Regions from separate parts of the Streptomyces sp. NBC_00237 genome, predicted to be linked through region 3. Evidence: riboswitches for the same ligand, from Rfam matches in the RefSeq annotation. Region 3 holds a riboswitch; each other region holds the start of a gene.

Region 1 (2,257 bases), on a different contig from region 3:
CGGTCCAGCCGAAGACGTTGCCGCCGAGGGCGAGCGGGAACACGTCGAGACCGGAGTTGCCCAGCGGGCGAAGAGGGGAGGAAGTCATGTCGTACGACAACCCCCGCGCCCGCCGGGCCTATTCCGTGCACGAGCCACGGATGGGTGGCCCGACGGGTGGGACGGCTCAGACGGTCAGGCCCTTGCCGCGCAGCCAGGCCGCCGGGTCGATGCCGTCGCCGCCGGGCGTGTGCACCTCAAGGTGCAGGTGCACGCCGGAGACGTTGCCGGTGGCGCCCATGTTGCCGATGACCTGGCCCGTGGTGACCTGCTGGCCCGCCGAGACGTTCATCTGCGAGAGGTGGGCGTACCAGACCTCGGTGCCATCCTGGAGTTCCAGCACGATCCGGTAGCCGTACGGCCCCGACCAGCCCGCCGACTTGACGGTCGCGCCGTGCACGGCCTTGAGCGGGGTGCCCGCCTGGCCCGCGAAGTCGAGGCCGGTGTGCTGCCCGGAGGACCACATCGAACCGGCCTGCCCGTAGGTGGCGGTGAGGGTGTACGAGGAGACGGGCAGCGAGAAGCTGGCGGCGAGCTTGGCGAGACGCTCGGCCTCCGCCTTGGCCTCGGCTGCGGCCTTCTCCCTGGCCTCCTTCGCCGCCTGCTCCTTCTCGGCCTGCTCCGCCTTGGCGTCGGCCGCCTTCTGGGCCTTCTTCGCCTCGGCGGCGGCGTCCTTCACGGCCTGCTCGCGGGCCTCCTGCCGGACGGCCTCGTCGGCGGCGGCGCGCTGCTGGTCGGCCTGCTGGAGGATGCGGGCGCGCAGGCTCTCACCGGCGCCGGTGGACTGGCCCCCGGCAGAGGCGTGAGTGGCGGCGGCCGGAGCCGCGGCGACGGCGACGCCCGCGTCCGCTGTGTCATCGTCATCGGCGTCCGTGTCCGCATCCCCGACCAGCGCGCCCACGCCCGGCAGGGACGTGGCGTCCGGCAGCGAGTCGGCGAGCGAGTCGAGGGACTCGGTGATCTGGTCCGGCAGCGATATCGACACGGCGGGCTTGTCCTGCGCCGTGGCGATGCCGCCCGCACCGACGGCGGCGATGACGCCGACGCCCAGGACCGTGGAGCTGCGGGCGAGGGAGCCGCGCTGCTTGGCGACCCGGTGCTTGCCGCGTACGGGGGCGAGGGTGTCGGCGGTGGGGTTCCACTCCTCGGCGGAGGCCGCGGGAGCCGCGGAGCCGTCCGGAGCGTCGAATTCCACGAAGCCCTCGAAGCCTCCGCGAGGCTGCTGCGGGATCTGGGACGCCTGGGGTGAGTGCGGATCCTGCGGTGCATGCGTGACCTGCGGCGCCAGGACGGCGGTGTCCCCGATGCCGGGTCCCGCCTCGTGGTCGTCGTTCGGAACGCCGTACGCCTGGTAGGAGAACCCAGGGGCCGAGAAAGCGGGGGCTGCGGAGGCAGACCTGTTGGACGCCACGGGGGCGCGCTCCTTTCCTTCCTTCTCGCCTACCGGGTTAGCTGACGGGTTCGGAGCAGGAAGGTCTCCTACGGGCCAAATTCAGCCCGATTCACCCCAAATGGTGGTTCCCCGGTTTCCTCACGGAATTCGGCGCACGCGCGCGGCGCCGCCTCTGACGACGGCTGGGACGACCGCACTGCGTTATCGAACGTTAATAGACACACAAGTGGAATTCCAAGCTGTCCCTCTTGATCGTTAACGCTGCGCACGCACCCATGGCCATGACATTCAGGGCGATATGACAACGAATCAGGGCGGAAGCACGGCTCTCCAACCACCCCTTCCGCCCCACCCTTCCCACCCTCGCAAACCCTCCACAACTGATAGATCGTCAATTGTTATGTGAAGAGATCCCTGTCGCGCACACCCCGTGACGGACCGTGCACACCGGTGTGATCCCCCGCCGCGCCGCCCTCCTCCTACGGCCGCTTGACGATCTCCACCGTCCGCCGCCGCCCCGGCTGCCCCACCCCCGGCCGCCCCACCGCGAGCAGCGCCATGTCGTCGGTCTGCTTGCCGCCCGTGTGCACGCGCACATCACTGGTCAGCGCGTCCAGTACGGCCTCGGGCCCGGGAAAGAGCGAGCGCCGCAGCCGCACCGCCGGGTCGTAGAAGACGCCCGCCTGGTCCCGCGCCTCGGAGAGGCCGTCGGTGTAGAACACCAGCGTCGACCCCGGCGGATACGTGAACTCCCGCGCCCGGTCCGGCCAGTCCCCCAGGTCCCCCATCCCCAGCGGCAGCGCGAACTCCTCCGGCTCCAGTACG
Region 2 (2,257 bases), 1.2 Mb from region 3:
CCGCGTCCTGCGCGAGGAGAAGGGCTACACCTACGGCGTGCGCGCCTTCGGCCAGGTGCTGCGCTCCGCCGAGGACGGCACGGGAGCCGCCATGCTGGCCATCAGCGGCTCCGTGGACACCGAGTCGACCGGGCCCGCCCTGGACGACCTCTGGAAGGTCCTGCGGACGCTGGCGGCCGGGGGTCTCACCGACGCCGAGCGTGACGTCGCCGTGCAGAACCTCGTCGGGGTGGCCCCGCTCAAGTACGAGACGGCCTCGGCGGTCGCGGGCACGCTGGCCGACCAGGTCGAGCAGCACCTGCCCGACGACTTCCAGGCCCAGCTGTACGCGCGGCTCGCCGCGACCGGCACCGTGGAGGCCACCGCCGCCGTGGTGAACGCCTTCCCGGTGGACAGGCTGGTCACGGTCCTGGTCGGGGACGCCTCGGTGATCGCGGATCCCGTACGGGCGCTGAACATCGGCGAGGTCACGGTCGTCACGGGCTGACTGACCGACTGACCGGCTGACCGGCTGACCGATCAAAGACCGATCCAAGGCCACCCGGGCAACCGGTGAAAAGCAGGACAAGTGGGGCCCCGTTGACTTCCGAGTCGTCGGGGTCCTCCTTTATGTCCGGTTTATTGGAGAGGTTGCCTGTCTGCCGTGTGGGCTCCTTCACAAAAGCGGCCGTCTGTTTGGTGATTGAAAGAAGGGCCGCTTAGCGTCGACCCGGCTGTCCGTCAGAGCGCGCCGCAACCGCGGCACCGGGCAGTCATCGCCGAGTCCCCGTCAGGCGCGAGCCTGGGGAGCCGGGGACCCAATCAGTCCCTGGGGTGAATCGGACGCCATCGCCCTTCACGGGCAGGTGGGGCCCGTAGGAGACCTTCCTGCTCCGAACCCGTCAGCTAACCCGGTAGGCGAGAAGGAAGGAAAGGAAACAGCCACTCCATGGCGTTCACCCGTGCCGCCGGGAAGCACCGGCGTCCCTCCGTGCTGTCGCGCAAGAGCGCCAACATCGCCGGAGTCGCCGCCCTCACCACGACCGGTGTCATCGGAACGCTGGCCCCGCAGGCCATCGCCGCCGAGCAGGACCTGGCCGCGGAAGACACCGGCTCCATCCGCGCCGTCGCGCTGGACCACTCCGCCGCAGGCACCCTGACCGCGCAGGTCGAGGCCCAGGCCCTCGCGCAGCAGGAGGTGCTGGACCAGGCCGAGGCCGAGCGCCAGGCGGAGATCAAGCGCAAGGCCGAGATCAAGCGCAAGGCCGAGGCGAAGGCCAAGAAGGAGCGCGAGGAGCGCGAGCGCGCCGCCCGCGAGGCCGAGCGCAAGCGCCTCAACACCTTCCGCCTGCCGGTCGCCGACTCGTACGTCTCCACGAGCTACAAGTCCGGCGGCTCCCTGTGGTCCTCCGGCAGCCACTCCGGCGTCGACTTCCACGCGTCCTCCGGCTCCTCCGTCGTCGCCGTCGGCTCCGGCACGGTCGTCGAGGCGGGCTGGGGCGGCGCGTACGGCAACAACGTCGTGATCCGGATGAACGACGGTTCGTACACCCAGTACGGCCACCTCGCCTCGATCAGCGTCTCGGTCGGCCAGAGCGTCGGCTCCGGCGACCAGATAGGTCTGTCCGGCTCGACCGGCAACTCCACGGGCCCGCACCTGCACTTCGAGGCCCGCACCTCGCCCGAGTACGGCTCGGACATCGACCCGGTCTCCTACCTGCGTCAGCACGGCGTCAGCGTCTGACCGCGCCTCCCGCTCGAAATGCCCCGGCTCCGTGTGAGCCGGGGCATTTCTCGTACCACGGCATGGCTGATTGCCGTACCGGCGAACCGCCTTCCGTAATTCCCGGTCGCTGCAATAGAGTTGACGGAACAATTCAGTGGGCAGACGGAGGTCCGGGCATGCGCATTCCCGCGCATTCGGTGTGTACGGCGATCCGCGACGACATCGTCTCCGGCGTCCTGCCGCGCGGCAGCAGGCTCACCGAGGAAGTGCTGGCCCGCCGGTACGGCGTCTCGCGCGTTCCCGTCCGCGAGGCGCTGCGCACCCTTCAGGCCGAGGGCTTCGTCACCACCCGGCGGCACGCGGGCGCCTGTGTCGCCGAGCCGACCGCCCAAGAGGCCGCCGACCTGCTGGAGATGCGGACGCTGCTGGAGCCGCTGGGCGCCGCGCGAGCGGCCTCCCGGCGCACCGACTCGCACCTCAAAGTGCTCCGTGGCCTGGTCAGGCTGGGGCAGGAGCGGGCGAGGCGGCCCGAGACCGCGGATCTGTCGGCGC
Region 3 (2,257 bases):
CCTGGTACTCGTCGACCATGACGTGCCGGAAGCGCATCCGGTAGTGCTCGGCGACGTCCGGGAACGCCTGGAGCAGGTGCACCGTGGTCATGATGATGTCGTCGAAGTCCAGCGCGTTCGCCTCGCGGAGGCGGGACTGGTACATCGCGTACGCCTGGGCGAGGGTCTTCTCGAAGCCGTCGGCGGCCTGCCCGGCGAAGGTCTCCTCGTCTATCAGCTCGTTCTTGAGGTTGGAGACCTTGGCGCTGAAGGACTTCGGCGGGAAACGCTTGGGGTCGAGGTCCAGGTCGCGGCAGACCAGGGCCATCAGGCGCTTGGAGTCGGCGGCGTCGTAGATCGAGAACGACGACGTGAAGCCGAGCTTCTTGGACTCGCGGCGCAGGATGCGCACGCACGCGCTGTGGAAGGTCGACACCCACATCATGTTGGCGCGCGGACCGACCAGCGCCTCGACGCGCTCCTTCATCTCGGCCGCGGCCTTGTTGGTGAAGGTGATCGCGAGGATCTGACCGGGGTGCACACCGCGCGCGGAGAGCAGGTGCGCGATGCGGTGGGTGAGCACGCGGGTCTTGCCCGAACCGGCTCCGGCCACGATGAGCAGCGGCGAACCGGCGTGCACGACGGCGGCGCGCTGGTTCTCGTTCAGCCCGTCGAGGAGCGCCGCCGGGTCGGTGACCGGGCGGGGGGCGCCGTCCCGGTAGTACGCGTCCCGGGGCGGCGGCGGACCGTCGAAGGCGCCCGCGAAGAGGTCGTGCGGAACCTCCTCCGGAGGGGCACCTTCTTCGGTGTCCTCCGGGGGCGGCGGGGCCGATTCGTCCTTGTTCTGGAGGTCGGCCAGGAAGCTGTCGTCAAAGAGGCTGCTCATCGCCTACCGAGTCTAGGCGGCCCCACTGACAGCCCGGCCCGGATTCCGCCACAACGGCGGTCGCACGGGGTCGCGGCGGGCCGGTGGTACGGGGCCGGGGCGGGCCGGACGCCACCGTCTGTGACGACTTCCTCACACCCCCGCGAAGGTCACGAAAACGTATCGGGCATATCGAACATCAGGCTTCCCACCCGTCACAGCCATTCGTTACGGTGCTGCGCGAGCGGCCCGTACCCCCCTCGGCGAACCGCGCCGGAACGGTCGCCGCACGCCGAATCCGCGCCGCCCGCAAGGCGGTTCGGAACCGGGGACCCACTCGTACCACCGGGGTGAATCGGCCCGTACCCCCCACGCACGCGGGCCGTAGGGCGCGCCTTCCTTGTCTCCTGCCCGAACCCGACAGCTAACCCGGTAGGCGGCCCACGGAAGGAATGCCTGCTTTGGCATCGCATCGCAAGCCACGCACCCGCACCACGTCGTTGATACGCACCTCCACACCCGGCGTCGGCGTCACGACCGCCGCTCTGATGACCGTCGGCATCGTCACCCAGTCCGCGCAGGCGGCCCCCGCCGCGCCGAAGCCCTCCGTCGAGGAGGTGCAGCAGAAGGTGGACGCGCTGTACCGGCAGGCCGGGGCGGCGACCCAGGAGTACAACGCGGCCAAGGAAGCCACCCGCAAGCAGAAGGGCAGGGTCGACGCGCTCCTCGACGACGTCGCCAAGCGCACCGACAAGCTCAACCAGGCCCGGCGCACGCTCGGCTCCCTCGCCGCCTCGCAGTACCGCAGCGGATCGGTGGGGTCCACCGCCGCACTGCTCCTCGCGGACGACCCGCAGTCGTACTTCGAGTCGCGGCGGCTGATGGCACGGGCCACCGAACGGCAGCAGAAGCTCATCGGCGACTACAGCACCCAGCAGGAGGCCGCCGCCAAGAAGCGGGGTGAGGCGACGCGCAGCCTGGAGCGGCTGACCACGGCGCAAGCCACGCTCCGGACGTCCAAACAGAACGTGCAGGACAAGCTGGGGCAGGCGCGCGGGCTGCTGTCGCGGCTGACCGAGCAGGAGAAGGCGCGGCTGGCGGAGCTGGAGCGCGAGCGGGAGGCGGAGGCCAAGCGCAAGGCGGACGAGCTGGCCCGGGAGCAGGCGCGGGAGGCCGCCAAGGAGAAGGAGCGGGAGAAGGAGAAGCCCGGAGAGGGCTCTGGATCAGGCTCCGACTCCGGCTCCGGAAGCGGCTCCGGCTCCGGAAGCGGCTCCGGCTCCGGAAGCGGCTCGGGAACGGGCTCCGGAAGCTCGTACTCCACCAAAGCCGCGAAGGTGCTCGCCTTCGCCCGTGCGCAGATCGGCAAGCCGTACGTCTGGGGAGCGACCGGCCCGTCCTCGTACGACTGCTCCG

What was found. A riboswitch is a leader RNA that binds a small molecule or an ion and turns the genes downstream of it on or off. The one in region 3 is predicted to bind cyclic di-AMP.
Region 1: another riboswitch for cyclic di-AMP. It lies ahead of OG897_RS00065 (M23 family metallopeptidase); the one in region 3 lies ahead of OG897_RS25180 (C40 family peptidase).
Region 2: another riboswitch for cyclic di-AMP. It lies ahead of OG897_RS20005 (M23 family metallopeptidase); the one in region 3 lies ahead of OG897_RS25180 (C40 family peptidase).

Annotation. Positions count from the first base shown of each region.
Region 1 is NZ_JAPEMT010000001.1:18,375-20,631, forward strand. Features, by position in the region: gene OG897_RS00060 (aldo/keto reductase) at 1-88, opposite strand, end outside; gene OG897_RS00065 (M23 family metallopeptidase) at 167-1,234, opposite strand; cyclic di-AMP (ydaO/yuaA leader) riboswitch at 1,462-1,595, opposite strand; gene OG897_RS00070 (PP2C family protein-serine/threonine phosphatase) at 1,912-2,257, opposite strand, start outside.
Region 2 is NZ_JAPEMT010000002.1:1,374,113-1,376,369, reverse strand. Features, by position in the region: gene OG897_RS20010 (pitrilysin family protein) at 1-487, shown strand, start outside; cyclic di-AMP (ydaO/yuaA leader) riboswitch at 747-915, shown strand; gene OG897_RS20005 (M23 family metallopeptidase) at 929-1,723, shown strand; gene OG897_RS20000 (GntR family transcriptional regulator) at 1,882-2,257, shown strand, end outside.
Region 3 is NZ_JAPEMT010000002.1:2,572,286-2,574,542, forward strand. Features, by position in the region: gene pcrA (DNA helicase PcrA) at 1-865, opposite strand, end outside; cyclic di-AMP (ydaO/yuaA leader) riboswitch at 1,125-1,299, shown strand; gene OG897_RS25180 (C40 family peptidase) at 1,297-2,257, shown strand, end outside.